3 regions of the Sideroxyarcus sp. TK5 genome follow, and region 3 is predicted to be linked to each of the others. Evidence: predicted binding sites of a transcription regulator. Region 3 holds the regulator's gene; each other region holds the start of a gene.
What was found. Region 3 encodes sigma-54, which starts transcription at its own class of promoters, with help from an activator protein. Its sites were predicted from a motif close to TGGCACNNTTCCTGCT; they were not measured.

Region 1 (9,798 bases), on a different contig from region 3:
TTTGACATGGTCATGCTTCCTTCTGAACTTCGGATAATCTTGCGCTCGCTTCGGCCCATGCCTGGCAAGCCTCGTAAGTGGATTGCGCGATGCCCGGCAGCTCCTTGTAGCCCGCCGGCAACTTGTCCTCGACCAGATCGTGCAACTGCCCCGCCCACTCCGTGGCGATGCGCTTCAGTTTCTTCACTTCCTTGTCGAGGGCTTTCAGTTCATCTTCCGTCATCTCCCCCTCCTTACATCCCCGCCACATCCGGGTGCTTGCCGATGATCTCCAGCGCGACGGAGAGCAGCTTGTCGCCCTCGTCCTTCATCTTGGACAGGCTCTCGTAACCGTAGCGGTGCACGTCACGCAACGTCTTGTCCATCACCACCAGCTTGCCGACGGTGATCACCGCGCGGCCGAAACCTTCGTGGGTGATGTTGATCATCGGCACTGCCATCTGTCCGCATTCCTTCTCGATCAGCGAAGCGATGGCGTTGTAGAAACACTTGATGCGCGACAGCAGGATCTCGTCCGGATCGCCGATGATCGGGATCTCGCGTTTCTGTTCCTTGGTCAGGACATACGGCGCCAGCACGCGCTCGGCGGGCCAGCCGTCATACGTGCCGTAGCTGTCGACGGCGCGCATCTGCTTGACCATCTCCTTGATGAAATCCGTGGTCATCAACGGATCTTCTGCAATTGCCTCACTCATGGTGTTTCTCCTTTGGTTGAACTTGTTTGCACGACTACACGCGGCACCCAGCCGGACACGCGCGCCAGAACGAAACCGCTTGCCGCACCGACGGCTGCGCCCACTGCCGAGCCGGCATCTCCGTAACCGGATGCCAGTGCCGCACCGGCCACCGCCGTCACGCACGGCAACAGATAGGCCAGCAGCCCGGCCTTGATCAGGTCGCCTTCGCTCAGCGAAAGCTGCAACGCATCACCCGCACGCACTTGCGCATCGCAGGCGACATCGATGGTCTTGCGCCGCGACGAGAAATATCTGCCCAGCCCCGACACGCCGCACGACTCGCGCGATGCGCAACCGCCGCAGCCGGACTTCTCGGTGGGCATCACCTGTGCCACGCGGTTCTGCACAGCGATCACGCGTACCGGTGCGCTGATCATTCCTGCCACTCCTCGTCGTCCGCAAAGCTCTTGCTCGACTGCTTCTTCAGATGTTTCGTCAGCCACACCGGCGGCTCGCTCACCATGCTCTGCTGCAATCCGCTCAGCAGACCGTCGATGCACATGCCTTCGTCCACACGCATCGGCTGGATGCCACCGGCCAACAGCTGCTGGATCGCCGATGCACCCGCCGCGTTGCAATACACCGCCGCGCAATCACCCAGCAGTTCCACCTTGGCGGCCAGCTTGCCTTCGTGTCCGTCCATCGCGGTCTCGATGAACTCGGCCACCTCGATCAGCTTCGCGTCATGCTCGCTCACCTCATAGATGGCGAATGCTTCCGCCGCGCCGAAATGCTGGTTCACCGCCTTGCGGTCGCTGGTGGCGAATGCGATCTTCACTGTCATCGCTGCCTCCTCAGTGGGTTTGACCAGCCGCAGGTGTCGCACGACTCTCTCCTGTCCGCTGTGCATAGATGGAGACATACGGCTCCGGCTCGATATGACCGTGCTCCACCAGCAGGTTCGCCAGATCGAACAGCGACTGGCGCGTACCGCGATAACCCACCCACAGGCGCTGGTAGCCGCCAAGCAGGTCGTATTGCGGAAAGCCCGCGCGCAGCAGCGGTACGCCGAGACGGCGCGCCGTCTCCACCGCGTGCGAATTGCTGATGACCAGTTGCGCGCCCTTGCGCTTGGCCGCGATCTCCAGGTCTTCCAGATCGCCGATGCCCACCTGTTCCGCCAGCACGCTCTCCAGGATGTTGGCGCGCGCCGGTGCGACGGCGGCCACCACCTCGCAGCCCATCTCCGTCACCAGCCGCGAGAAGCCGTAGAGCAGATCGGGATCGGCAGCGATGGCGACGCGCGCGAAACCCAGCATGAAATGCGCATCCACCATCGCGTCCTGCAATTGCGCGCGCTGGCGTTCGATCTTCTCCGGCACCGGCTTGCCGCTGATCTCGGCCAATGCCAGCACGAAACTGTCCACCGCTTCCAGACCCATCAGGGCATCAAAGCGATAGTCGGGAACATTGGTCTGCGCTTTAAGGAAGTCCGCCGCATCGAACAGCGAATTGCCCAGCACCAGCGTGGCGATGGATTCGCCCATGCTGCCGATGTCGCTGACAGGCGTGCCGCCCACAGTGAGCGGCGAGCTTTCCATCTCGGTGAGGTGACCGTCGAGCGAATCGCCGATGTCCGGCAACACCAGCGGACGCAGGCCGAATGCCTCGACCAGTTCCTTGATGTGTTCCACATCGCCCGGCGTGAGGAAAGAACCGGCCAGCACGTTGACCTGCTTCTTGCGCTTGCCCACGTTGTCCGTCTTCTCCGGCAACATGGTTTCCAGCGTCGCCTTCACCGCCAGCGCATAGCCGCTCTCCAGACAGCCGCTGAAATCCGGCGTGTTCACCGGCACCACCGGGATGTGCGCGAACTCTGGATGCGCGGCGTAGAAATCCTTCACCAGACGTTTTATGTCCGTGCCCTGCGTCTCCGACAAACCCGTGGTCGGCAGCCCGATCAGCGCCGGCTTGCTCTTCTCGCAGATGGTCGCCAGACCGAGGATCACGTTCTCGTCCGCACTCATCACCGTGGACACCTGATCCATCGCCGTGGTCTGCAGCGGGATCGGCTCACGGAAGTGGCGCACGAAATACACCTTGCCGAACGCGGTGCAGCCCTGCGAACCGTGCATCATCGGAATGGCTTTGTTGATGCCGAGGAAAGCGAGCGACGCGCCGACCGGCTGGCTGGCCTTGAGCGGATTCACCGCGAGTGCTTTGTTGCGTTTCAATATCTCGGCCATGTCACACCTCCGTCATTCCGGCGCAGGCCGGAATCCAGTTGAAAGAATGACCCCGCGCAGCGGGACAACAATGGTTTAGCAATTCGTTTTGTCCGCTACGCGGGCTATATGTTTTCGCTGGATTCCGGCCTGCGCCGGAATGACGGATTGAATATCGAGTCGCAATCATCATCACGCCCCCAACTCCACACCCGGCACATTCGACTTCGCCCACGGCGCCGGTTTGCGCACGCTCGGCCACACCGGGCTCTGGATGGTCAGCGCCAGTTGGCGCGCGAGTTCCACCATGCCGCTGTAACCCTCGTAACCGAATTCGCGCTCCTGGTTGATGTCGAGGAAAGGGATGCGCGCCTTGAGCGCGGTGTACATGTTGCGGCCACCCGCGATGAGGATGTCGGCTTCATATTCCTTCACCACGCCGAGCAATGCCTTGGGGCTGCCGTCGGTGATCATCTTGGTCTTGTCGCCCATGATCTCGCGGATGCGCGCCTTGTCTTCCTCGGTGGATTTGCTGGTGCCGGTAGCGACCACGTCCATGCCCAGGTCCTGCAAGGCAGAGACGATGGACCACGACTTCACGCCGCCGGTGTAGAGCAACACGCGCTTGCCGCGCAGCTTCTCGCGCCACGGGTCCAGCTCGGCGTTGATCTTGGCTTCCTCGCGCACGATCATCGCCTCGGTGCGCTCGGTCAGCGAGGGATCGTTCAGCAGCTTGGCAAAATCCCGGAAGGCATTCGATGTATCGGTGACGCCGTAGAAGCTGCCTTCGAAGAACGGCACCTTGTGATCGGTTTGCAGTTTGCGCGCGATGTTGAGCAAGGCCTTGGCGCACACCACCATGCTCGCCTCGGCGCGATGCATGGTCTGCACTTCATGGAAGCGCGCATCGCCGGACAAGGTGCACAGGATGCGCAAGCCGAGTTCGTCGAACAACGGTGCCACGTTCCAGAATTCGCCCGCGATGTTGTATTCGCCGATCAGGTTCACGTCGTGCACTTTGATGCCGGGGCGTTGCAGCGCGTCAGGCACCGGCAACGGCTCGCCCGTTCCCACCACATATTTGAACATCGCCTCACCCGCGATGCGGTTGCCCAGATTCTTGGTGCCGTAGAAACCGGCACAGTCCACCGGCACCACCGGCACGCCGGTCTTCTCGGCCGCGGCCTTGCACACTGCGCTGATGTCGTCGCCGGTCAGCGCGGGCACGCAGGTGTTGTAGATGAACACGGCCTTGGGGGAATAGGTGTCGACCGCCTGCTTGATGGCATGGAACAAACGCTTCTCGCCGCGCCCCATGATCACATCCTGCTCGGTCAGGTCGGTGGTCATGCCGATGCGATACAACGTCGGCCCCGAAGAACGCGTGCCGCGGTTGTCCCAGGAACTGCCCGCACACGCGATCGGCCCGTGCACGATATGTGCAACGTCCGCGATAGGTAGCAAAGCGATCTGCGCCCCGTCGAACGAACAGCCACCCGCAGTCGCCCCGGGCTTGGGACGCGCACAACCGGATTTCTCCTTCTTGTTATGCGTACAGGCCGGTTCGTTCAGCAGTTCGGCGATGTCCTTGGCTTGCATGGCAATGGCTCACAATGATTGACGCCCTTGTATTCGCAAGTGCCGTGCCAGAGACAGCGGTTTGATTTAAATGGGATTTATTTGAGAATGTCTTGTAGCAAACCCGACAAGGTCTACTCATGCAACAAAGAGACATAGACCGTCAGGCCTGTTGACACCTGTTTATTACAACCACAGAATGCCCACGCTTCTAATGTTGTTAATACAGGAGGTCATCATGGCATTCAACACCGATCGCACCGGCACCTGGTTTGTCTACGGCAATATCATCTCAAGTCAGGCCGGCCCCCGGTTTGCCGACCATCTCGCGGCCCGTTTTCCCAAAGTGGCAGCGATCATCGACGAGGCGGATTTCGGCGTGCTGCCCGTCGAGGTGGATGCGCTTAAGCTCGCCACACGCGAAGCGATCCAAAAGAAAGACTGGCCGACCGCAAGTGCGCACTTCGCCTTCGTCGACGAGATGCTGGAATCGGCCAGCACCGAACTGCACGAGGCGATCGGCATCTCCTACCTTACGAATCTTTTCTACGGCGAGACCTCACCCGAGTTCGCCATGGCGCGCACCCTGATGCCCAAACGGCTTGCCGCCGCACTGGAGCTCATGGAACGTCATTACGAAGAGCTGAGATAAAAGCGCTTTCAATGCGACGGGGCAATGCGGAAGCCTTGCCCCGTTTTCTTTTCGTCTCTCCACGGATCGAATCCGTCACCGCAATATCCACCTCCGTGTAAGGTTCTGCGCCCTCCGCCGACCAATGCTTGCATCCGCCATTTCGGCCTTGCCATCACCTCCAAGGAGAGCACCATGAAACTCAACACGATCGCAAAATCCCTGATCTCTTCCGGCGCGCTGGCTGCGGCCATGAGCGGCGCAGCCATGGCAGCTCCCTGCGGCGCGGCCAATCCCTGTGCGGCGCGTTCGCACAAGATGTCCCAAGCCAACCCCTGTGCCGGAAAGAATCCCTGCGCCAGCAAGAACCCGTGCATGGCGAAATCCAAAAAGAAGGCCAATCCTTGCGCGGCGAAGAATCCCTGTGCCGCGAAGAACCCCTGCGGCGCCAAAAACCCATGCGCAGCGCATTAAGTCAGCCAGCACCTGCGACCGGCCTCGAATCGAGGCTGGTTGACGCACCCGATCTGGCACGTCTGCCGCTGGCGCAGTTGCAGGCCATGCGGCAGGCAGGCCGCGAGATCGTGGAGATGTATCGCGCGCTGAAGAAAGCCGAACTGAACATCGTCGGCGAAGTGCTGCGCGACTCCTTGAACAAGGGCGAGACGTTCTACGAATTCAACCATTACCCGAATGACGACGTGTACGACCGCGAGAGCCATGCGCAGTATTACTACCACGCGCATCGCAGCGAAACGGGCGAGCACGGACACTTCCACTGCTTCCTGCGCCCCAAGGGCATGCCCGCCGATGTCGCACCGATTGATTACCCGGCCACCGATCCGTGGCCACAAGGCAATGAAGCGCTGTCGCATCTGGTCGCCATCGCCATGGACGGCTACGGCTTTCCGACCACCCTGTTCACCACCAACCGCTGGGTGACCGCCGAAGCCTGGTATCCCGCCGAACAGGTGATCCACATGCTGGATCGCTTCGTCATCGACCATGCCTTCCCCTCGCTGCCGGTGAACCGCTGGATCAGCGCGATGTTCGTGCTCTACCGCCCGCACATCGAAGCACTGCTGCAGAAGCGCGACGAGATCGTGTGGGCATGGGCTGCAACGCATCCCGATGGGGATGTGTTCGAGGACAGGGAACTTGATATCACCAGTCAGATGGAAATATCGGTCGAGGACGCGCTATGGCTGGTGGAACTGGCGCTCGCCGGGCGGCAAGGCTAACGACCCTTCATATCCAGTAATTCCCCTGCCACGCGCCGCGCACGAAATCGAGCTTGACCCGCTTCGGCGCGATCTTGCGCACGTTGGGTGTATCGAGTTCGATCTCGGGCTGTCTGCCCAAACGGTCTGCGACTTCGAACGAGCAGGCAGTGGAGGTGACAGGGCGGAAGAAGACGGCGAGTTTGTCGTTGACGGGGACGGTGTCGCATTGCGGTGCCGTTTCGTGGAAGTGGACGAACTTCTTCACCAGACAGGAAAAGTAGAGTTCCAGCTCGACCACCAGCGGTTGCGCGCGCTGTGCCAGTTCGCGTGCGGCGGCTTTGCTCCATTCCACCGATACTGGTCTGCCGTTGATCTCGACGGTGTTGTTCAATGGTGCGTTCATGATGTCACCTCACAATACATGCGGCGCAATGTCTTCCACCATCGCGCCGATCAGGTCCGGGTCGCTGTCGGGCACCAGCTCCGCCGCCCCGCCGCGCTGGCCGGTCATCTCGATCTTGATCTCGTCGCCGTGTTTGCTCAGGCGCGATTCGCCGCCGCAGCAATGGCAGTAGACATGATCCCCATCGCGCTGTGCGCTGCGTATCGCCAGCGGCGCACCGCAGCCGCAGTGTTGCAACGGCAGACCGGGTTCGCTGTGGCCGACGATGTGGGTCAGTTGGTCGGAAGCGTTCAGTGACAGGAAATGTTTCGCCAGGCTGGAATCGAATTGCCTGCCCAGCTCGTCGCCAATGATGGTGAAAGCCTTTTCCGTCGGCATGCCCTTGCGGTAGGCGCGCGTGCTGGTCATGGCATCGAAAGCGTCGGCGATGCCGACGATGCGCGCGACTTCGGGGATGACTTCGCCCGCGAGACCGTACGGGTAGCCCTTGCCGTCTGGACGTTCGTGATGGCCGACCACCGCCTCGAACGCTAGGTTCGCCAAGGGATGGTTGGAGAGAAGTTTTCCTCCGACCGAAGGATGGGTCTTGATGATGTCGTATTCACCATCGGTGAGCCGGTCCGGCTTGTTGAGGATGGCATCGGGCACGCCGACCTTGCCGAGGTCGTGCAGAAAGCCGCCGACTTCGCACAGCGCGATGTCGCGGCGCGACAAGCCCGCTTGCTGCGCCAGCAGTTTGGAGAATTGCGACACGCGCCACAGGTGACCGCCGGTGTAGGGGTCGCGTGCCTCGACGATCATCGACAAGCCGAGCAGCGTGTTCAACAACGATTCTTTCTCTGCCATCTCAACCTCCCTCAAAATCTGGTGGTCAACGTCACCATCCACTCGGGCATCGCGTTCACTGCCCACTTCTCAAAATCCTTATCCGCACCGGACAGCACCAGCACACCGATCAGCAGCAGCGCAGCACCGAAGATCTTCTTGGCCTTTTGTCCTGCTTCCATCATACGCCCGCGCCATTTGCCCATTGCCTGGCGCGACAGCAAACCAATGGCGAGCAGCGGCAGGCCAGCACCGAGGCTGAATATCAGCATCACCGCCGCGACCTGCACCAGTGCCTGCCCCTGGCTGGCCAGTGTGATCGCGACGCCCAGTGTGGGGCCGACGCACGGGCTCCACACGATGCCGAGAAGCAATCCAAGAAGAAACTGGCCGTGCAATCCACTCAGGTTGAAACGCGCCAACAATCCCTGCCCCACGCCCAGCCGACTGACTGCTGCGCTGAAGTACTCTTGCAGCCTGCTCGAAAACAGCACAGCCCCGAACACGATCAACAGCACTCCGCCGACCGTGCGCAAGGTGTCCTGCTCCAGGCCGATGCTGCCGCCCAGCGAGCCGAGCCCCACGCCGATCAGCGTGAACGACAACATCAGGCCGCCCACCAGTGCGAATGTGCCGTAGCGATGCGAACTCGCCGCCGAACCCATCAGGATGGGGATCAGCGGCAACACGCAGGGCGACAGAGTGGACAGCACGCCTGCTAAAAACGACAGGCCGTAGCTGGCTGCGGTTAATTCCATCGGCTCACCCTTACCCTCTCTCTAACTCTCTCCCGCTCGCGGGAGAGAGGACTTGTGCAGCACGCACATCACGTTAAAGCGCCTTGCGCAACAACTCGGCGATGCGTGCGCGGTCGGTCTCCCCGGTCACGCGGGTCACTTCCTTGCCGCCCTTGAACACGATGAGCGTGCTCTGATAGCGGACACCAAACGCTTTCACAACCTCCTGTTGCATGTCGAAATCGACCTTCAGCGTGGTGATGGGTTTGAACTCGGCGGTGGGCAACAACTTCTCCAGCACGGCATCCTGCGCGCGGCAGGTCGGGCACCACTCGGCGTGAATGAACACCAGCGCGGGTTTGCCGGACTTGTTCAAAGCATCGAGCTTGTCCTGGGTGTAGGGCTCGCCGACGGCCTGGGCGAACAGGGGAAACAGCAATGCCAGCGTGGTCACGAATTTCACTAGCGTTCTCATGGCGCTCTCCTTGGTAGGGTTAATCGAGTAAATATCGTACTGCTATGACTTAGTCGTTGGACAGGCGGATTCCTTACACGGTTATTCGTTTGTAAGGATTATTTCGTTACACACGACTAACGCACGTCACCGAAGCAAAGCGTGACTTTCCCATTACTCAACAGGAGGCTGATATGTCCATCATGTGCAAAATGAATAGCAGTTGCGAGACCACCCCCGGCATGTGCGTGCATGAAAAGATGATGCTGGTCATGGTGCTGCTCGCAGTTCTCGGCGTCGCTGCGTACTTGTTCCTCGCCTGAGCCCGAAAGGAGAACGATATGAAACACTCTGCCCTGATGCGTGCGCTGATCTCGTCCGGCGCGCTGACCTTGTCCCTGGGCGGCGCGGCCTATGCTGCGCCCTGCCGCCCGGCGAATCCCTGCGCCCCGCGTCCGGGCTCGTCGCGCATGAACCCCTGTGCCGCGAAGAATCCGTGCGCGGCGAAGAACCCCTGCGCGGCAACGATGTCGGACCGCGTCGATACCCGGCTAGTGCTGCGCCCGAAGAAGCACCGCCCCTTTCGCGGCAAGCAGTCCGAGCTGATCGCCTATGGCAAGCAACTGTTCGGCGACACCACGCTGAGCAGCAACGGCATGTCGTGCAACACCTGTCATCAGGGCAACGGCGCTTTCCAGAACACCTTCGCCCAACCGTATCCGCATTATGTGCAGATGACGCACGACCGCTCTGCGGTGAAGGCCGTGCATCTGGACGAGATGGTGCAGTTCTGCATGGTGGTGCCGATGGCGGCCAAACCCTTGCCATGGAACAGCAAGAAACTGGCTGCGCTGACCGCCTACACGGCATCGCTGCAAAAGGGTTTCATGGCCGGAGCCAACCCGTGCGCGGCGAAGAACCCCTGTGCTGCACGCAATCCATGTGCAGCGGCGAATCCTTGTGCAGCGCAGCAACATTGAAGAGCCGAACTGCGATCGCACCCGCCGCGACCCGGCGGGTGCTTTGCATTTTGGCGGGTGTTACC
Region 2 (9,798 bases), on a different contig from region 3:
AGGACGGCAAGATCAAGTTCAAGAAATTCGGTCCGCTGGATATCGAATTGCGTGTGGCGACCATTCCCTCTCAGGGCGGTGTGGAAGACGTTGTGATGCGTATCCTTGCATCGGGTGAACCGATCCCGCTGGACAAGATGGGCTTCTCCGACCGCAATCTGGACCTCATCAAGAAGACGGTGTCCAAGCCCTATGGGCTGTTCTTCGTGTGCGGCCCGACCGGTTCCGGTAAGACGACCACGCTGCACTCCATCCTCAAGCACATCAACACGCCCGACACCAAGATATGGACGGCGGAAGATCCGGTCGAGATCACCCAGAAAGGTCTGCGCCAGGTGCAGATCAACAAGAAGGCCGGGCTGGATTTCGCCACCGTCATGCGCGCTTTCCTGCGTGCCGACCCGGATGTGATCATGGTCGGCGAAATGCGCGACAAGGAGACGGTGTCCACCGGTATCGAGGCTTCGCTCACCGGTCACCTGGTGTTCGCCACCCTGCACACCAACAGTGCTCCGGAATCCATCATCCGCTTGCTGGATATGGGCATGGACCCGTTCAACTTCGCCGATGCGCTGCTGGGCATCCTGGCGCAACGTCTGGCGAAACGCCTGTGCAAGCATTGCAAGAAGCCGCATGTCGCGACCCAGGAAGACATCAAGTCCCTGCTGACCGAGTATGCGGAAGAGTTGCGAAGCACGGAGACATGGAAGAAGGATGCCGCCGCTGCAAGCAAGGCCTTGTACGCAGAGTGGCTGAAACTGTTCGGGGACGACAAGGGGCAGATCACGTTGTATGAGAAGGTCGGCTGCGAGAAATGCTCCAACACCGGCTATGCCGGCCGCGTCGGTCTGCATGAACTGCTGATCGGTACCGACCCGGTGAAGAAAGCCATCCAGGAACACGCGCGGGTCGCCGAGTTGTTCGCCATCGCGCTGGAAGAAGGGATGCGCACCTTGAAGCAGGATGGTATCGAGAAAGTGCTGCAAGGCATCACCGACATCCATCAGGTCCGGGCCGTCTGTATCAAGTAGAAGCTGATTCCCGGTCGGCTGGGGGGGCGCTTGTTCCGGTTCGCCGACCAGGCATGAAAGGTTAAAGTGGATACGACCAAGGTCAAAGCCTACATGGCGCAGGAGCAGGCTCAACGCACCATGCTGGAGAGCCTGCTCAATCGCCTGAACGACCTCAACGCGATCGGCGCGTCTCTCTCCAGTGAGCGCAACATCGACAAGCTGCTGGAGAGCATCCTGAGCGCCGCGATGAAGATCACCAATGCCGATGCGGGCACCCTGTATCTGCTCGATGCAGAGAATCAGACGCTGACTTTCGAGATACTGCGCAACCGTTCCCTTGGCATCAGCATGGGCGGAACATCCGGCGAATCCATCCCTTTCTACCCCATCCACATGATCGGCAAGGATGGGGCGCCCAACCATGCCATGGTGGTCAGCCATGCCGCCTTGAGCGGGGAGACGGTCAATATCCCGGACGCGTATATCGCCGAGGGCTTCGACTTTTCCGGCACCAAGCATTTCGACGCCAAGACCGGCTATCGCTCCCGCTCCTTCCTGGCCGTGCCGATGCGTGACCACGAGCACGAAGTGATCGGCGTGCTGCAGCTCATCAATGCATTGGACGACAAGGGAGGCGTGCAGCAATTCTCCCTGGACGACCAGAAGCTGCTCGAATCGCTCGCTTCGCAAGCCGCCATCGCGATCAGCAATCGCAGACTGATCCTGCAGATGGAAGAACTGTTCGAATCCTTCATCAAGCTCATCAACACCGCGATCGACGATAAATCCCCCTACACCGGCGGACACTGTGCCCGTGTGCCGGCGCTGACCATGATGCTGGCCGAGGCAGCCAGCCGCAGCGACAGGGGCGGGCTGAAGGAATTCAAACTGACCGACCAGGACAGGTATGAGCTCAAGATGGCCGGCCTGTTGCACGACTGTGGCAAGATCACCACACCCGTTCATGTGGTGGACAAGGCGACCAAGCTGCACACCCTGTTCGACCGCATACAGCTGATCGACACGCGTTTCGAGGTGCTCAAACGCGATGCCGAGATCGCGATGCTGCGCGGTGAACTGAGCAAGGAGGGATATCAAGCCCGCCTGAATCAACTGGAGGATGACCGGGCGTTCCTGCGCCGCACCAACATAGGCGGCGAGAAGATGTCGGATGCGGACATCGAGAGGGTGCGCGCGATCGCGTCATATCGCTGGCGAGATGTGGACGGCACGATGCGCGATTTCCTGTCGGCAGACGAGACCGAGAACCTGACCATCCGCGCCGGCACACTCACTGCCGAGGAGCGCGAGATCATCAACCACCACATCGTGGTGACCATCAAGATGCTCGAATCGCTGCCCTGGCCCAAGCACCTCAAGCGTGTCCCGGAATATGCCGGCGGTCATCATGAACGCATGGACGGCAAGGGTTACCCGAAAGGGCTGACCCGAGAGCAGATGTCCATCCAGGCCAGGTTGATGGGTATCGCGGACATCTTCGAGGCGCTCACCGCCAAGGATCGTCCTTACAAGCCCGGCAAGACGCTGACTGAATCGCTGAACATCCTCGGCAACTTCAAAATCAACGGCCATATCGACCCCGAACTGTTCGATGCCTTCATCCGGGAGAAGGTCTATCTCGAATACGCGCGCCAGTTCCTTGCGCCGGAACAGATCGATGTTGTGGACGAAGCAAGAATCCCCGGCTACCAGGCATGACTGACAAAAAACGTCACATCCCGACTGAATTGGGGCAGTTTTGATCGATCCGGCCCTGTGAAAGCCATCCGATTCAGCATTGGACGATGGCACGCAACCTGCTACTATTCGCTCGCACACCCCGTGTGTGCCCGCAAGGGCAACTTCCTAACCCGCTAAGGAGATAAACAATGAAGCAAGTTCAAAAAGGTTTCACCCTGATCGAACTGATGATCGTGGTCGCGATCATCGGTATTCTGGCTGCTGTGGCGATCCCGTCCTATCAAGACTATGTCACAAAGGCTAAATTCTCGAAGATCGCTACGACAACTGCTTCGGTAAAGACAGCCTTGGCAATGTATGCACAGGACAATGGCTTGACTACATTCACCGGTGCATTCACTGCCGCGGATAGCTGGACATCTATGGGCTTGAGCGGTGCACCTACGACCTCAGCTGAAGTATCGGCCATCAGTGTCAGTGTGGACGGTGTCATTGAGGCTACTGTTGCCCCCGGCGTGATTGGATCTGGATCGTGTGGTTATGTCCGCTGGACACCGACGATGGGCAGCACGAACATCGTTTGGACTGTTACGACCAATTGTGCTGCTCCCGCCCCTACACTCGTTGCCAAATGGAAGTGATAGCAACAGTTTGCCTGTAGTCGGCTGATGCAAAAGTCCCCTTGATTGGGGACTTTTGCTTTTTTGGATTTGCTTTGGGTAAAGTCAAGATGGGGATGCAGCTATTCTTTGCAGGAGACAGGCCTCGCGCGTTCATACTTCTGTTGCTGACGGCGATAGTCTATGTCCCATTTTTGAACAATCCGCTGGTGTTCGATGACGTCTCATTTTTTGATCGCGCCATCTCTTTCTACGCCAACGCCCATTTTGATTTCAACCTGCGCTGGTTCCCCTATACAACGATGGGGGTCACCTGGGTCTTTGCCGGTGACACACCTTGGGTATATCGGATCCAGAATCTGCTTCTTCATGGGGCCAATGTCCTGCTCATCTTGCTGTTGCTGCGCTTATGGATAGGTATATTTGTTACTGAGCCGATCCTGTTGCAAAAATGTCTGGTCGGCGCATGGGTCGCAGCTCTGGTATTCGCCTGCCACCCGCTGGCTGTATATGGCACGGGGTATCTGGTGCAGCGCAGCATTCTCATGGCAACGTTCTTTATGCTGGTGATGCAGATCGCCTATCTGAAAGGATTGCTGGAGGGGAGTTGGCGCATGATGGTTATTGCCGTGGCAGGCTATTTTGTAACTGTATTCAGCAAAGAACATGCCTTGCTGGCACCAGCGATCTTGCTCCCGCTCACTTGGATATTGAGAACGCGCATCATGATTTCACGTGGTGCTTTGATTTCGGTATGGGGAGCCATGATCCTGATTGGGGCCATCGTGGTGATGAAGAGCGTTGGGATATTGGGCGAACCTTATGAGTTTCAGGCTGCGCAATTACTCAGTTTGCAGGGCGCTCCACAGGACGCTTTCAGTCTGCATGTCCTGAGCCTGTTGACGCAAGCAAAATTGTTTTTCAAATACTGCGCCTTGATGTTATTTCCCAACCCTGCCTGGATGTCGATAGATATGCGAGAGAGTTTTTTTGTGAGTTACACAGAATTCTCTGCCTGGCTGGGCTTGCTTGCCTATGTGGGTTACGGAGTGGGGGCTTTGGCTTTGTTGTTGAAGCGAGGGCGATTGGCGCTGTTGGGATTGGCGATGCTGTACCCATGGGTGTTGTTCCCGATCGAATTCACAGCTATAAGGACGCAAGAGATATTTGTTCTGTATCGAGCCTACTTGTGGCTGCCCGGATTCATGCTGCTATGGGTGTTGCTTGTGTCGCTATTGCCGACAGTCAGATTAATCTGGCTGAGCACGATGGTTTTTCTCGCGCATTTGCCGTTTTCCTGGAATAGATTGTGGGTGATGTCTGATAACTATCGTTTGTGGGATGATGCGGTTCAATTGCTGCATGGTGAGGATAAGGTCGGAGCTCAGCGCATATATTATGGCCGTGCGTTTGCATCCGGTGAAAAGCAGGATTATGAGAAAGCGATAGCAGACTTCAGGAAGTCGCTCGATTTTGACCCGAGTAACGACAAGGTTCATATGATGCTGGCGAAATCCCTTTATCAGTCAGGAAGATACCGTGAGGCGGCTGATGAGCTAACACGCATGATCGAGCTGAATCGGAATGATGGTGAGGCCTTCTTCAGGAGGTCTGTGTCATATAAGGCGCTGGGTGATACCGTAGCAGCGTCACAGGATCTGCAGCGAAGTTGCGAGCTTGGCTACACTTTTTCCTGTGCCGCGATAAATCTTTCCAAGTCAAGATGACGCGCCGTGAACTGGATAGGGGGCGATATCTTCCGCTATTCAGTGATTTGATGTGAGAAGGTTGATTCTATAATGCATCCCATAGGCTAGCGTCTGTGAGTTGTTGACTCACCTCATGGGTGCACTCATGTCAGCTTGTTCATTGCTGGGTCATCCAGTTAGATAAAGGCAACCCCCAATCCTTGTAGGAACTCTTCCTACCGAAAAATCGGAAAACCTCCGATTTTCTTACACCCGTGGTCCCCGCAAAATGCAACCGTCGAATCAAGACAACAATGATTTTTGCGAGGGGACGGCTATGAATACCAATCAGGTTCACGAAGAGATCCGCGAGATCAATCTTTCCTACATGATGCTGGCACAGCAGATGATCCGCAGCGACAAGGCCAGCGCGATATTCCGTCTCGGCATCAGCGAGGAGCTGGCCGAGTTGATCGACGGCTTGTCGCCGGCGCAGATGCTGAAGATGACGGGATCCAACATGTTGTTGTGCCGTTTCCGCTTCGACGAGCAATTGTTGTTGAACATGATCACCGACTACAACAAGGACCGCATGATGTCCCATGCGCATGCCACCATCCTGATGGCCGGCCAGCAAGTCGAAGCCTTGGCCGCTTAAGGAGCCGATCATGCGCAACAAGAGTGTGGTGAACGAGGCGCGCGAGATCCAGATCGCGGTGGACCTGATCAATCTGGGCGCGCGCTTGCAGCTGCTGCAAGAGGAGACCAATCTGAGCCGTGAGCGTCTGCTCAAGCTCTACAAGGAAGTGAAGGGCGAATCGCCCTCCAAGGGCATGCTGCCTTATTCCACCGACTGGTTCATGAGCTGGTTGCCGAACATCCACTCTTCGCTGTTCATGGGAATCCACCAGTTCCTGGTTAAGAATGCGAACGTCTCCGGTGTCGAGGCGCTCATCAAGAGTTACCGTCTGTATCTGGAACAGGCCGAGGTCGGCGAAGACGAGCCGACCCTGAGCATCACCCGCGCCTGGTTCCTGATCCGATTCTTCGAGGCCGGCATGATGCAACTGACGCGCTGCAAGGAATGCGGCGGCCATTTCGTGGTGCACACCAACGAATTGTGCGATGAATACAGTTGCGGCATCTGCCGCCCGCCCTCGCGCGCGGGCAAGACCCGCAAGGCAGCCCAGCTTGCTGCGGCAATGGCATGATCGCCAGCAGTTGAACGATGATGTCCAGTTCTCATCGCCGCCACGTCCGGAGCATGATCGGGTGTGGCGGCGATTGGTTTTCCGGGAACTGAAAGGCTCGAATTGCCCTGTATATGCCGGTTTGTTCGCGTAATGAAGCCAAAAAGAGCCTGCTAGGATACGATTGAGCCTTGGATAGGCATAAGTAGAGGTGAACCATGCTGGTAATCGTTGGATATGTTGTGGTGCTGGGCTCGGTCTTTGGCGGCTACGCGTTGGCGGGCGGCCATCTGGGCGGTTTGTACCAGCCTCTTGAGTTGTTGATGATCGGTGGCGGTGCGCTGGGCGCATTCTTCGTGGGCAACAGCATGGGTGCCATCAAGGCGACCTTCAAGGCGATCCCGCTCATTTTCAAGGGCTCCAAATACAACAAAGAGACCTACATGGAGCTGATGGCGCTCATGTACGAGTTGCTGGGCAAGGTGCGCAAGGAAGGCATGATGTCCATCGAGGGCGATGTCGAGAACCCCAACGAGAGTGCCATTTTCGCCAAGTATCCCAAGATATTGAACGACCATCATGTGGTCGAGTTCATCACCGACTATCTGCGCATCATGGTCAGCGGCAACCTGAACGCGATGGAGATCGAGAACCTGATGGATGTGGAGATCGAGACGCATCACCATGAGGCCCTGGTGCCGTCGCATGTCATCGCAAAACTGGGCGACGGCATGCCGGCTTTCGGTATCGTCGCCGCCGTGATGGGCGTGGTGCACACCATGGAGTCGGTGGGGATCCCGCCGGCAGAGCTCGGTATCCTAATCGCGCACGCGCTGGTCGGTACTTTCCTCGGTATCTTGCTGGCCTATGGTTTCGTGGGCCCGCTGGCGGGACTGCTGGAGCAGAAAGCGGACGAGGAGAGCAAGATCTATCAGGCGGCCAAGGTGGTGCTGTTGGCCAACCTGAACGGTTATGCGCCGGCGATGGCGGTCGAGTTCGGGCGCAAGGTGCTCAACTCCACAGACCGCCCCGGATTCGCCGAGCTTGAAGAACACGTCAAGCAGAAGCGCTAGGACGAAGCGATGAATCATGGCTGAAGACAAGAACAAACGCCCCATCGTCATCAAGCGCATCAAAAAGGTGGCGGGCGGCCATCATGGCGGTGCATGGAAGATCGCTTACGCGGACTTCGTGACGGCGATGATGGCGTTCTTCTTGTTGATGTGGTTGCTGGGCTCCACCGCCAAAGGGGATCTGCAGGGGATCGCGGAGTATTTCAAGACCCCCCTGAAAGTTGCACTGATGGGCGGCGAAGGCAGCGGCGACAGTTCCAGCATCATCAAGGGCGGCGGGCAGGACCTGACCCGCACGGAAGGTCAGGTGAAGAAGGGGGAGATCGAGGCCGAGAAGAAGGTCATCAACCTCAAGGCCGCCAAGCAGGAGTTCCTGCGACTGGAGGCGAAGAAAGAGATCGATGCATTGCGCCAGCTGAAGAAGAACATCGAGGCGGCGATAGAGAACAACAAGAAGCTCGAGAAGTTCAAGGACCAGATCTTGCTCGACCTGACCACGGAAGGGTTGCGCATCCAGATCGTGGACGAGAAGAACCGGCCCATGTTCCAGAGCGGCAGTGCGCAACTGGAGGATTACACGCGCGACATCCTGCGCGAGATCGGCAAGACCTTGAACGATATGCCGAACAAGGTCAGCCTGTCGGGCCACACCGATGCGCAGCCTTTCGGGATCAAGGGCGGGCGGTACAGCAACTGGGAGCTGTCGGCCGACCGTGCCAACGCATCACGCCGCGAATTGATCTCGGGCGGTCTGGCGGATGACAAGATCGTGCGCGTGGTGGGGCTTTCTTCGGCGGTGTTGTTCGACAAGGCGGAACCGCTGAACCCGATCAATCGACGCATCAGTATCATCGTGATGAACAAGAAGGCAGAAGAGGCGGCACAGCAGGATGGCGGTACGGTGCAGATCGATGCCGAGGACGGCGATGCGGCAGAGGCGTTGGGTGTTTCCGGTGTGGCAGCCTCCTCGCCGGAAGGGGCGGCTGCCGCGAACGAGGTGACGGAAACCGCGCCACAAGGGGCTTTGCCGGCAGGGTTGCATTAAAGAAGCTTGAAAAACGGCCGTTAGCCAGTCATAAGCGGCAATTTACGCAGGGGGAATGAACATGAACAAATGGTGGAGCAAACTTTCGCTGAAGAGCAAACTTCAGATCCCGATCCAGCTGATCCTGCTGGCCATCATGGTGCTGGCGCAACGCTCGGCGCTGAGTACGTTCGAGGAGCGCATCCTGGAAGAGGCGCGGCAAAAAGCCGAGGTCTCTGCCGACGGCGTGCTGAACGGGCTCAACATGCTGATGCTGAACGGCATCATCAGCGATGCCGACCAGCGCAAGCTGTATGTGGAGAAGATGGGGGCTTCGAACAAGGTGGTCAATCTGCGCGTGATGCGCCACACCCCCGTCATCGAACAATTCGGTGCCGGATTGCCTTCCGAGCAGGCCAAGGATGAGATGGACAGGGAGGCATTGTCCACCGGCAAGCAGCAGACGCGGGTGGAGAAGCAGGGCGAGTTGCACACCTTGCGCGTCGTCGTGCCGTTCATCGCGCAGGCGGATTTCCGCGGCACCAATTGCCTGATGTGCCACATCGTTCCTGAAGGTTCCGTCAACGGTGCGGCCAGCATCACGCTGGACGTTTCCGAGGAGTTCGATCTGATGGCGCGTGCCAATACCGTGTTGTGGGGCATCCAGATCGCGATCCAGATATTCCTCTATTTCATGATCGGCTGGCTGATCGGATTCGTCACCGGGCCGACCCGGACGCTGCAGCAAGCCATGCTGACGATGCAGGCTACCGGCGACCTGTCCAAGCGTGCCCCGGTGAGCACCGAGGATGAAGTCGGGCAGACCGTGCAGGCGTTCAACGCGCTGGCCAACAATTTCCAGGTCATCGTATCGCAGGTCGACGGACAAGCTTCGCAAGTGGCGAGCGCCTCGCATTCCCTGTCTGGCGATGCCGCCACACTGGCGACCAGTGTGCAGAAGCAAAGCGATGCGGCGGCCGTCGTGGCGAGCGCAGTCTCGCAAGTGAGCAGCAGTATCGGCCAGGTCGCGGAAAGTACCAGCCGCGTGGCCAAACTCTCCCACGAGAGTCTGGAACGCGCCAATCGCGGACAGGAGAGTTTGCAGGAGATGGTGCAGGAACTGAGCAACGTCGAGCGTGCGGTGGGCGAGATCGCCAATTCGGTCAACCAGTTCGTGGCCAACACGCAGAGCATCACCAGCATGACGCAGCAGGTGCGCGACATCGCCGAGCAGACCAATCTGCTGGCACTGAATGCCGCGATCGAGGCGGCGCGCGCCGGCGAGCAGGGCCGAGGCTTCGCGGTGGTGGCCGATGAAGTGCGCAAGCTGGCGGAGAAGTCCGCCCAGTCCGCCACCCAGATCGACGAAGTGACGCAGTCGCTGGGCAGCCAGTCCGAGCAGGTCGAGCGCACGGTGCAGACCGGCATGAGCGCCTTGCAGACCAGCCAGGCACATGTGGGTGATGTGACCAAGATCCTGATCGAATCG
Region 3 (9,798 bases):
GAAAGGCCGCTGATCAGGATAAGCTGCATGGCTCAGTCTCCCGAGAGTTGCTGTTCCTGCCGCGCGATGAATTCCTGCATGGTGTCGATGCCGCGCTGCTGCAAAACGAAGTTGCGTGCGGCGGCTTCGACCAGCACGGCGAGGTTGCGGCCAGCCAGCACCGGTATCTCGACCTTGCTGATGGTGACGCCGAGGATGTCTTCCTTGCCGGATTGCGGCAGACGGTCCAGCTTGCTCAGGTCGTCGTGCGGCGGACGATACAGATGCACGATGAGTTTCAGGCTCTTCTTGCGGCGCACGGCCGTCTCGCCGAACATGGTGCGGATGTTCAGGATACCCAGCCCGCGCACCTCCAGCAGGTCGCGCAGCAGATCCGGGCAGCGACCTTCCAGTGCCTCGGGCGAGATGCGGAACAGGTCGACGATATCGTCCGCGACCAAGCCGTTGCCCCGCGTGATGAGCTCCAGTGCCAGCTCGCTCTTGCCGACTCCGCTGTCGCCGGTGATCATCACGCCGACACCCAGCACGTCCAGGAACACGCCGTGGCGCGAAGCGGAATCGGCCAGCGCCTTGACCATGTAGTGGCGCACCATCCACATCAGGTGGACGCTGCCCAGCGGCGAATGGAACAGCGGCGTCTCGGTGCGGTTGGCGAAATCGATCAGCCCCTTAGGGATCTCGGTCTCGCCGGCGACGATCAGGCAGGAGGGTTTTTGCCGGTCAAGGGCTGCGAGCGACGTTGCCAGATCGGCGGGAGAGAGATCATGCAGATAGTCCAGTTCGGTATTGCTCAACACCTGGATCCAGTTCGGGTGCACCAGGTTCAGGTGGCCGATCAGTCCCCAGTTGGAGGCGTTGACGGTCTCGCTGTCGAGCGTGCGCTCGGAGCCGTCACCGGCGACCCAGGTGAGCCCGAGGCGCTCCTGTTTGTCGCGGAACAACTGCCTGATATTGACCTGGGCCACGGCGGATCAGGGGTTCCAGTCGTTGAACAGCTGATGCATCTCGGTCGGGTCGTCGGTCGCTTCCAGACGATCACGGAAGGCCTGTTCGCTGAACATCTGGGCCAGTTCGCCCAGTATCTGCAAGTGCAGGTCGGTAGCGCGCTCCGGCACCAGCAGCACGAAGATGAATTTCACCGGCTGGCCGTCCGGTGCATCGAACGGGATGGGTGTCTTCATCTTGACGAAGGCGGCCGCCGCATCGCGCAGACCCTTGACGCGACCATGCGGGATCGCCACTCCCTGTCCCAGTCCGGTGGAGCCGAGCTTCTCGCGCGCGAACAAGCTGTCGAACACCTGGCTGCGCGCGATGCCCAGCGTGTTCTCGAACAGGATGCCCACGTGCTCGAAGACGCGTTTCTTGCTGGAGGATTCGCTGTCCAGCATCACGCAGTCGGGGGCCAATATCTTGCTGATTAGACTCATGCTGATTCACCAAATTGAAACGAGGCAGCGTGTGTCGCTGCCTCGTCCGGTTTACTCTGCTGCCTGATGTTTGCCCGAATCGTCGTGGCGACGTGCTTCGAACTTCTCCTTGTGCTTCAGCACCTGGCGATCCAGTGAATCGATCAGGGCGTCGATGGCGACGTACAGGTTGCTGTCCTCGGACTCGGCAAACAGCGTCTTGCCGCTGATGTTGAGTGTGGCTTCTGCCTTCTGCTGCAGCTTTTCGACGGAAAGGATGACGTTCACGTCGATCACATTGTCGAAATGGCGTTTGACCTTGTCCAGTTTGCCGATCACATGTTCGCGGATCGCGGGAGTGATCTCCATGTGGCGTCCTGTGAGATTGAGGTTCATGGCCTGCTCCTTTATGGTTAGAGTGATTTACGAAGGTTGACCGGGAGGATGTTCATGGATTCCCGGTATTTTGCCACGGTACGGCGGGCGACGATAATGCCCTGCTGTGCCAGGATTTCAGACATGCGGCTATCGGACAGGGGTTGGCGAGTATCTTCCTCGCTAACCATCTGTTTGATAAGGGCACGGATGGCGGTGGAAGAACAAGCCCCCCCCGCATCGGTGGCCAGACCGCTGCCAAAGAAATACTTGAATTCGTAGATGCCGCGCGGGGTGAGCATGAACTTCTGTGTGGTCACGCGCGAGATGGTGGATTCGTGCAGTTCGAGCTGCTCGGCGATCTCGCGCAGCACCAGCGGCCGCATGGCGATGTCGCCGTGCTCGAAGAACTGGCGCTGACGCTGCGCGATGGCCTGTGCCACGCGCAGGATGGTCTCGAAACGCTGCTGCAGGTTCTTGATGAACCAGCGCGCTTCCTGCAACTGCGTCGCCATGCCCTGCGCGCTGGCATCGCCGCGCTGCTGCAGGATGTTGGCATAGACCTGGTTGATACGCAGGCGCGGCATGGCTTCAGGATTGAGGCGTGCCTTCCAGATACCGCCGACCTTCTCCACCAGCACATCTGGCACCACATAGTCGGCCGCACGATGCTCGAATGCCATACCGGGTTTGGGTTGCAGATGCACGATCAGATCCTGCGCGGTGCGCAAGGCATCATCATCGCAACGCAACAGACGTTTCAGCCTGGAAAAGTCGCGTGCGGCCAGCAAGTCCAGATGTTCGCCCACGATGCGCAAGGCCATATCCCGTCCCGGCACGTCTTCGGGGATCGCCTGAAGCTGCAGCGTCAGGCATTCGCGCAGGTCGCGCGCGCCGATGCCGGGCGCATCCAGATGCTGCAACTGCACCAGCGCGGTCTCCAGATCGTCCAGCGTGATATCCAGCTCCTCCGGGAAGATCTCCACGATCTCTTCCAGGGGTTGGGCCAGGTAGGCGTTCTCGTCCAGTGCGTCGATGAGCAGGCCGATGATCTTCTTGTCGCGTTCGTCCAGCAGGCTCATGTTCAGCTGCCAAAGCAGATGCTCGCGCAGGTTGGGACGATCGGAAGCGACTTCCTGATAACCGTCATCCTCGTCATCCGGGCTGCTGTTTGCCGCATGGCTGAAGTTCTGTTCACCCCACTCCGGCGTCTCGTCGTTGGCCGGGCTCTCGGTGGCCGAGCTTTCCGTGCGTTCAGTCACCTGCGTGCCAGTGTCATTACTGCCGCTGTAGGTCTGGTTGGCGGTGTCGTCTATCCGTTCCAGCAACGGGTTCTCGTCCAGCAGGCGCGCGGCTTCCTGATTGATCTCCAATGTGGAGAGCTGCAACAGCTTGATCGCTTGCTGCAACTGCGGTGTGAGCAGGAGCTGTTGGGATTGACGGAGTTGGAGAGCGGGTTTCATCTTGGGTGTCTGGTGAGGGGCGGCGCTTCTTATAGCTTGAAGTTCTCGCCCAGATACACCTTCCTCACGCCCTCATTATAGATGATTTCCTCCGGCGTGCCTTCCGCCATCACCGAGCCGGCATTGATGATGTAGGCGCGGTCGCAGATGCCCAGCGTCTCGCGCACGTTGTGGTCGGTGATCAGCACGCCGATATCGCGCTCCTTGAGGAAGCGGATGATCTTCTGGATGTCCAGCACGGCGATGGGGTCGACGCCGGCGAAGGGCTCGTCCAGCAGGATGAAGCGCGGGTCGGTGGCCAGCGCGCGCGCGATCTCGACGCGCCGCCGCTCGCCGCCGGAGAGGCTGATCGCCGGGTTGTTGCGGATGTGGGTGATGTGCAGGTCGTTCAGCAGCGCTTCGAGACGCTGCGACTGCTCTTCCGGGGAATAATCATGCAGCTCGAGCACCGCCTCGATGTTCTGGCTGACGGTCATGCGGCGGAAGATGGAAGCCTCCTGCGGCAGATAGGCAAGACCCAGCCGTGCGCGCCTGTGGATGGGCAGATGGGTGACCTTTTCGCCGTCTATGGTGATCTCTCCGCCGTCGGCGGCGACCAGGCCGACGATCATGTAGAAGGTGGTGGTCTTGCCCGCGCCGTTCGGGCCCAGCAGACCGACCACCTCGCCGCTGCTGACATGCAGCGAGGCATCCTGCACCACGGTACGGGCACGGTAGGTCTTCTTCAGGGATTCGGTACGGAGTTCGCTCATGTCAGTGTCTTTGCGAGGCAGGGGTGGACAGGTTCTCGCTGGGTTGTATGGTCAGTGTGCTTGCCGGGGCGGATGCAGCCGGGGATTTGTCCCGCTTGGGTTGTATCACGGCGCGCACCCGGTCGTTGCCGGTCTTTTGTGAAGCTTCATCGCCGCGCGCGCTGAACACTTCCGTCTTGGTGCTGTAGGTGATGTGCGCCCCCTGGACTTCGTCCTGTCCGCGCTTGACGCGGGCGCGGTCGTAAAAGTCCACGGTCTCGGCACGGGTGTCGTATTCGATCCTTTCGCCGTAGCCTTCCGCATACTCCTCGCTGCCCTCATAGCGCTGGCGGAATTTGGCCGGATGCCCGATGGCGGTGAGGTGTTGATAGCCGTCCTTGTCCTCGCGAACATCTATGCGGTCTGCCTGAATGTTCAAAGTTCCCTGTATCAACTGGACACGGCCTTCAAAGCTCTTGAATTGGCGCGCGTCGTCTATCAGTACCTGATTGGCCTCCAGATGCACGGGTTTGTCGCGGTCTGCCTGTTCCGCCATGACGCTTGGGGCGCAGAGCAGGAAAGGGATGAGCAGCAGCTGCTTAGTCGTTCTTTTCATGGACGGCTCGGACTTGTTGCAGGAATCTCACGGTACGTGCCCCGTTGTCCAGCTCCATGCCGACGGCATGGATGGTGTTGTAACGGTCGAACATCAACACCGGGAAATTCGTCTCCGCCCAGCCATCGTCCGGCAGTACGCGCAGATATTCGGTATTGAAGTGCTGGTCCTGTGCCGGCGATCTCCCCGGTCTGAATATGTGGACATCCTCATGCAGCTTTACCTCTTCGCCTTTGCTGCTGAGCATGCCGCTTTGCGCGTCGATCCGGGTGGGGGCATGGTCCTTGAAGAAGCTGGTCAGGCTGGGGGTTTTCATGTGGGTCGTGTCATCATCCGGGTAGTGCCACATCTTTTCCGTGAGCAGTGTGAAGCGGGGCTGCCCTTCCGTGTTCAGCGCGGTCGAGCGCAACCCGTAGACCACGAAATCGACATCGTGGCGCTGGGCACCGGTGGCCGGCTCCACGGGCTGGACTTGCAGGTTCAGCCAGTAACTGCCGAGCAGCAGCGCCAGGACGGGCAGCAGTGGCAGCCAGACACGCAAGCGATTGACGAAAGAGAGCTGGCTCATCGATCCAGGAAGGGCGCGAGTTGTGCCTCGAGCGTGCCCTGTGCCGACATGACCAGTTCGCAGATCTCGCGCACGGCACCGTGGCCGCCGGCACGCTGGCTCACATAATCGGCGCGGTCACGCACGCATTGCGGCGCATCGGGGACACTGAACGACACGCCGACGTTGCGCATCACCGGCAGGTCGATCACGTCGTCGCCCATGAACGCGGCTGCTGCGGGGGGTATCCTCAAGTCTGCCAGCAGAGACTGCATGGCGGCATATTTGTCCTCCACACCCTGATAGAGCCGGGTGATGCCCAGATTCTTCGCGCGCAGCTCGACACAGCGCGAGGTCCGCCCGGTGATGATGGCTAGCTCCACGCCGCTGGCCTTGAGCATCTTCATGCCGTGCCCGTCGAGTGAGTTGAAGCGTTTGAACTCCTCGCCGGAATCGGAAAGGAAAAGCCCGCCGTCGGTCAGCACGCCATCCACATCGAAGGCGATCAGGCGCAGCGGTTTGATTCGGTCTGTCAGTGACATCAGATGACTTTCGCTTTCAGCAGGTCGTGCATGTTCAGCGCGCCCAGTACTTTCTTGTTCGCATCGACCACCAGCAACTGGGTGATGTTGTACTGCTCCATCATCTGCACCGCTTCAACGGCGAGCGCGTCGGGGCCGACCGTGCGCGGCGTCTTCGACATCACCGCGCTGACCGGGGTGGTGTTGAAATCCAGCTTCTTTTCCAGTGTTCGGCGCAGATCGCCGTCGGTATAGATGCCCAGCAGCTTATGGTTTTTATCGACGATGCCGGTCATGCCCAGACCCTTGCGGGAGATCTCCAGCACCGCCTGAGCCAGTGTCGCGTCTTCCGGCACCATGGGGATGCTGGCATGGCTGTGCATGATGTCGCGCACATGGGTGAGCAGGCGTCGCCCCAGACTGCCGCCGGGGTGGGAGCGGGCGAAATCCGCTTCGCCAAAGCCCTTGGCATCCAGCAGTGCGACAGCCAGCGCATCGCCCAGTGCGAGGGCTGCCGTGGTGCTGGCGGTCGGGGCCAGTCCCATGGGACAGGCCTCCTGCGCCACCGCGCCGTTCAGGTGTACATCCGCCTCCAGCGCAAGACTGGACTTGGGATTGCCGGTCAGGCTGATGAGCTTCGCCCCCTGGCGCTTCAGCACCGGGACGATGGTCAGCAACTCCTCGCTCTCGCCCGAGTAGGAGATGCCGATGAACACATCATCCTGCGTCACCATGCCGAGGTCGCCGTGGCTGGCCTCACCCGGATGGACGAAATAGGCCGGTGTGCCGGTGCTGGAGAAGGTGGCCGCGATCTTGCGTGCGATATGCCCGGACTTGCCCATGCCGCTCACGATCACCCTGCCTTTGCAGGCGAGGATCAGATTGATGGCATCGAGGAAGTTCGAGTCGACCCGGTCAGCCAGCGCTTTGAGGGCATCGGCTTCTATGGTCAGTACGCGGCGCGCGAGTTCGAGCGCGTGCGGGGCGGCGGGAGTCGGTTTGTTCATGGCGCGAATTATAGGTGAACAACCCAGTCGTGTCTTTGCCGCTATCCAGGCCGAGAACGATTTTGAAACTTGCAAAAGTTAGGGCATCATCAGCCGCATGAACGATTCGTTGCAACTCCTGCTCATTCTGCTCGCCGTCGCCGTGCTGGTGGTGGTGCTGTTCCGCTCGCTGCACCTGCCTGCCATGCTGGGCTATCTCATCGTCGGCGTGCTGATCGGCCCGCATGCGCTGGGCTGGATCCCCGATGCGCCGGAGACGCGCCATCTCGCCGAATTCGGCGTGGTGTTCCTGATGTTCAGCATCGGTCTGGAATTCAGCCTTGCCCGCTTGCGCGCCATGCAGCGGCTGGTGTTCGGCCTGGGCACTGCGCAGGTGGTCGCCACCATGTTGCTGGTCATGCTTACGTCGCTGTTCTTCGATCTGGGCTGGGCGGCGGGGCTGGCGCTGGGCGGCATCATGGCCATGTCCTCCACGGCCATCGTCAGCAAGATGCTGGTGGAACGTGCCGAGCTGAACACGCCGCACGGCCAGAAGATCATGGGCGTGCTGCTGTTCCAGGATCTGGCCGTGGTGCCGCTCATCATCCTGATACCGGCGCTGGCGTCGCAGGATGGCAATCTCTCGTCCACGCTGGCCTACGCGGCATTGAAGGCGATCCTGGTGCTGACCGCGTTGCTCACTTTCGGCCAGCGTTTGTTGCGGCCATGGTTCCATCTGGTCGCGCGCCAGAAATCTTCCGAACTGTTCATGCTGAACGTGCTGTTGTTCACCCTCGGTCTGGCCTGGGTCACCGAACTGAGCGGCCTGTCCATGGCGCTGGGTGCCTTCGTCGCGGGCATGCTGATCTCTGAGACGGAATACCGCTACCAGGTGGAAGAGGACATCAAACCGTTCCGTGATGTGCTGCTCGGTCTGTTCTTCGTCACCATCGGCATGATGCTGGACATGCAGGCGCTGATCGACGGCTGGGCGTGGATACTGTTGCTGTTGCTGATCCTGGTACCGTTCAAGGCATTGGTGGTGGCACTGCTGGTGCGTGCGTTCTCCGGGGACTGGGGCCCTGCCTTGCGTACCGGCCTCGGGCTGGCACAGGCGGGCGAATTCGGTTTCGTGCTGCTGACCCTTACCGGCGGTGCCAATCTCCTGCCGCATGACGTGATGCAGAACGTGCTGGCGGCCATGCTGGTCTCCATGATGATCGCACCGTTCCTGATCCAGCATGCCGAGGCCATCGTGCGCCGCATCTCACCGGAAGAATGGATGAACAGCGCCATGCAGATGCACCAGATCGCCGTCCAGAGCATGAGCACCAACCGGCATGTGATCATCTGCGGGTACGGGCGCAGCGGGCAGGCGCTGGCTGCGTTCCTGAAGAATGAAAAGGTGAATTTCATCGCGCTCGACCTCGATTCACGCCGTGTGCATGAAGCCAGCGCATCGGGTGAGCGCGTCGTGTACGGCGATGCCGCCAAGCATGAGGTGTTGCAGGCGGCGGGGTTGATGCGCGCCAAGGCGCTGGTCATCACATACGACGACAAGCACTCCGCGCTCAGGATATTGCGCCACATCCAGCAGGATCGTCCTGATATGCCGGTCATCGTGCGCACGTCCGATGACAGCAATGTAGAGGTGCTCAAGAAAGCCGGCGCAACTGAAGTGGTGGCAGAAGTGCTGGAGGGCAGCGTCATGCTTGCCTCGCAGGCCTTGTTGATGGCCGGCATCCCGCTCAGCCGCGTGGTGCGCCGCGTGCAGGAGGCGCGCGCGAAGCGCTACAGCATGTTCAGTGGCTATCTGCGCACGCCGCGCGATGAGATCGGTGAAGAGACGGACAGCATCCAGCCGCGTTTCCAGAGCGTCATGCTGCAAGAGCAGGACAGGGCGGTCGGCATGCGGCTGGGGGATCTGAAATTTTCGGAGCTCAACATCGAAGTCAACGGCGTGCGCCGCCACAACCTGTTAGGGAGCGAGCCTTCAGACGATATGTTGTTGCGCGCGGGCGATGTGCTGATGTTGCTGGGGCAGACCATGATGCTGGAGGCTGCCGAGAAAAGACTGCGGCAAGGTTGATGCTGGGCCAGCGGATATTCAGACGCTCAGACAGGCCAGATAGAAATCGCGCTCGATGATGTTCCTCGACGGGATCGGGTCGCCGCCAGTGTTCGCGTGAGAGACCAGCATCGCCCCTTTGGTCGTAAAGCCGTCATCCAGCATCATGTCCAATTGCTTGACCAAGCGTCCCGAGATGTTGTCCGAACAGATGATGTAACCACCGCTCATGCCGTTAATGGGCGCATTGCTGATGTCGGCGACCCCCAGACTCCCCCCTGATGTGTTGAGCGGCACATAACCGCTCGCTTCGGCGTTCGTTATCCCCTGCAAGAACCCCGCCAGTCGGACATGCTGCCAGAGGAAGAAAGATTCGCTCAGATAGGTGTTCAGATCGCCTTCGATGTGCTGATTGCCGTTGCCGTCGTGAATGGAAGAAGCGCTCGGTGCAAGGTTCGCCGAGGCGGAAGGGTCGTCACCCGGCAATGCGCGAAAACGATCCTGATAACCGAACAGCGCCACCTGGATATCGCGGAAGTCGTTGGCGAGGCTCTTGGCCCGTGAATTCTCCACCATCTCCCGCCCTTTGATCGTCAGTGTGATGAGCAGGCCGACGATCGCCATGGTGATGGCGATCTCGATCAAAGTGAAGCCGGATTGTTTGCGTTGCATGACTCTGATGCACCTCGGTGATGAATGACATGAACTCTTTAGCAGCAACCATGCCAGCAATAGGGGCGTGCGGTTGCAGGACTGAAGCAGCAAGTGCTTCAGTTGTTGTGTTAGAGGCGACGCGATGTCGACGATGGGCGACGAAAAATGGCCAAGGAAGGGGCGTAAAAAAGCCCGCCGATTAGGGCGGGCTTTTTTGCGCGACTTCTATAGGTGTGAGGCGATTAGAATCCCATGCATACATTGTATGGGGAGTCATCTCCTATGTTTGCAGTTGCAGTTGCCGCAGAAGTTCCGCTGGCTGCGGTCATCATGGAGCCGGCAGCAGTATTCCCGTCATCCATCGCGATATCAAGTTGCTTTGCGAATTTCCCGGGAACGCTGGCGGAGCAGACTATGTAGCTACCACGTAA

Region 1: nifE (nitrogenase iron-molybdenum cofactor biosynthesis protein NifE) is a predicted target of sigma-54. The motif match lies at 4,536-4,551, and genes of this name have one in related genera.
Region 2: ACYPYQ_RS10595 (pilin) is a predicted target of sigma-54. The motif match lies at 2,820-2,835, and genes of this name have one in related genera.

What each region holds. Positions count from the first base shown of each region.
Region 1 is NZ_BAAHSJ010000001.1:365,162-374,959, reverse strand. It holds gene fdxB (ferredoxin III, nif-specific) at 1-8, opposite strand, end outside; gene ACYPYQ_RS01940 (CCE_0567 family metalloprotein) at 11-223, opposite strand; gene ACYPYQ_RS01935 (NifX-associated nitrogen fixation protein) at 234-695, opposite strand; gene ACYPYQ_RS01930 (SoxR reducing system RseC family protein) at 692-1,114, opposite strand; gene ACYPYQ_RS01925 (NifB/NifX family molybdenum-iron cluster-binding protein) at 1,111-1,521, opposite strand; gene nifN (nitrogenase iron-molybdenum cofactor biosynthesis protein NifN) at 1,532-2,923, opposite strand; gene nifE (nitrogenase iron-molybdenum cofactor biosynthesis protein NifE) at 3,095-4,501, opposite strand; gene ACYPYQ_RS01910 (DUF7674 family protein) at 4,719-5,132, shown strand; gene ACYPYQ_RS01905 (hypothetical protein) at 5,307-5,585, shown strand; gene ACYPYQ_RS01900 (DUF6969 family protein) at 5,570-6,352, shown strand; gene ACYPYQ_RS01895 (hypothetical protein) at 6,360-6,737, opposite strand; gene ACYPYQ_RS01890 (HD-GYP domain-containing protein) at 6,747-7,583, opposite strand; gene ACYPYQ_RS01885 (cytochrome c biogenesis CcdA family protein) at 7,595-8,320, opposite strand; gene ACYPYQ_RS01880 (thioredoxin family protein) at 8,394-8,774, opposite strand; gene ACYPYQ_RS01875 (hypothetical protein) at 8,948-9,076, shown strand; gene ACYPYQ_RS01870 (c-type cytochrome) at 9,095-9,733, shown strand.
Region 2 is NZ_BAAHSJ010000005.1:222,539-232,336, reverse strand. It holds gene ACYPYQ_RS10605 (ATPase, T2SS/T4P/T4SS family) at 1-1,031, shown strand, start outside; gene ACYPYQ_RS10600 (HD domain-containing phosphohydrolase) at 1,125-2,732, shown strand; gene ACYPYQ_RS10595 (pilin) at 2,903-3,355, shown strand; gene ACYPYQ_RS10590 (tetratricopeptide repeat protein) at 3,430-5,061, shown strand; gene flhD (flagellar transcriptional regulator FlhD) at 5,360-5,680, shown strand; gene flhC (flagellar transcriptional regulator FlhC) at 5,691-6,233, shown strand; gene motA (flagellar motor stator protein MotA) at 6,431-7,285, shown strand; gene motB (flagellar motor protein MotB) at 7,302-8,330, shown strand; gene ACYPYQ_RS10565 (methyl-accepting chemotaxis protein) at 8,386-9,798, shown strand, end outside.
Region 3 is NZ_BAAHSJ010000003.1:357,364-367,161, forward strand. It holds gene rapZ (RNase adapter RapZ) at 1-29, opposite strand, end outside; gene hprK (HPr(Ser) kinase/phosphatase) at 33-965, opposite strand; gene ptsN (PTS IIA-like nitrogen regulatory protein PtsN) at 972-1,427, opposite strand; gene hpf (ribosome hibernation-promoting factor, HPF/YfiA family) at 1,479-1,802, opposite strand; gene ACYPYQ_RS07615 (RNA polymerase factor sigma-54) at 1,820-3,244, opposite strand; gene lptB (LPS export ABC transporter ATP-binding protein) at 3,274-3,996, opposite strand; gene lptA (lipopolysaccharide transport periplasmic protein LptA) at 3,998-4,591, opposite strand; gene lptC (LPS export ABC transporter periplasmic protein LptC) at 4,575-5,159, opposite strand; gene ACYPYQ_RS07635 (KdsC family phosphatase) at 5,156-5,680, opposite strand; gene ACYPYQ_RS07640 (KpsF/GutQ family sugar-phosphate isomerase) at 5,680-6,666, opposite strand; gene ACYPYQ_RS07645 (monovalent cation:proton antiporter-2 (CPA2) family protein) at 6,764-8,734, shown strand; gene ACYPYQ_RS07650 (type II secretion system protein) at 8,753-9,385, opposite strand; gene ACYPYQ_RS07655 (prepilin-type N-terminal cleavage/methylation domain-containing protein) at 9,610-9,798, opposite strand, start outside.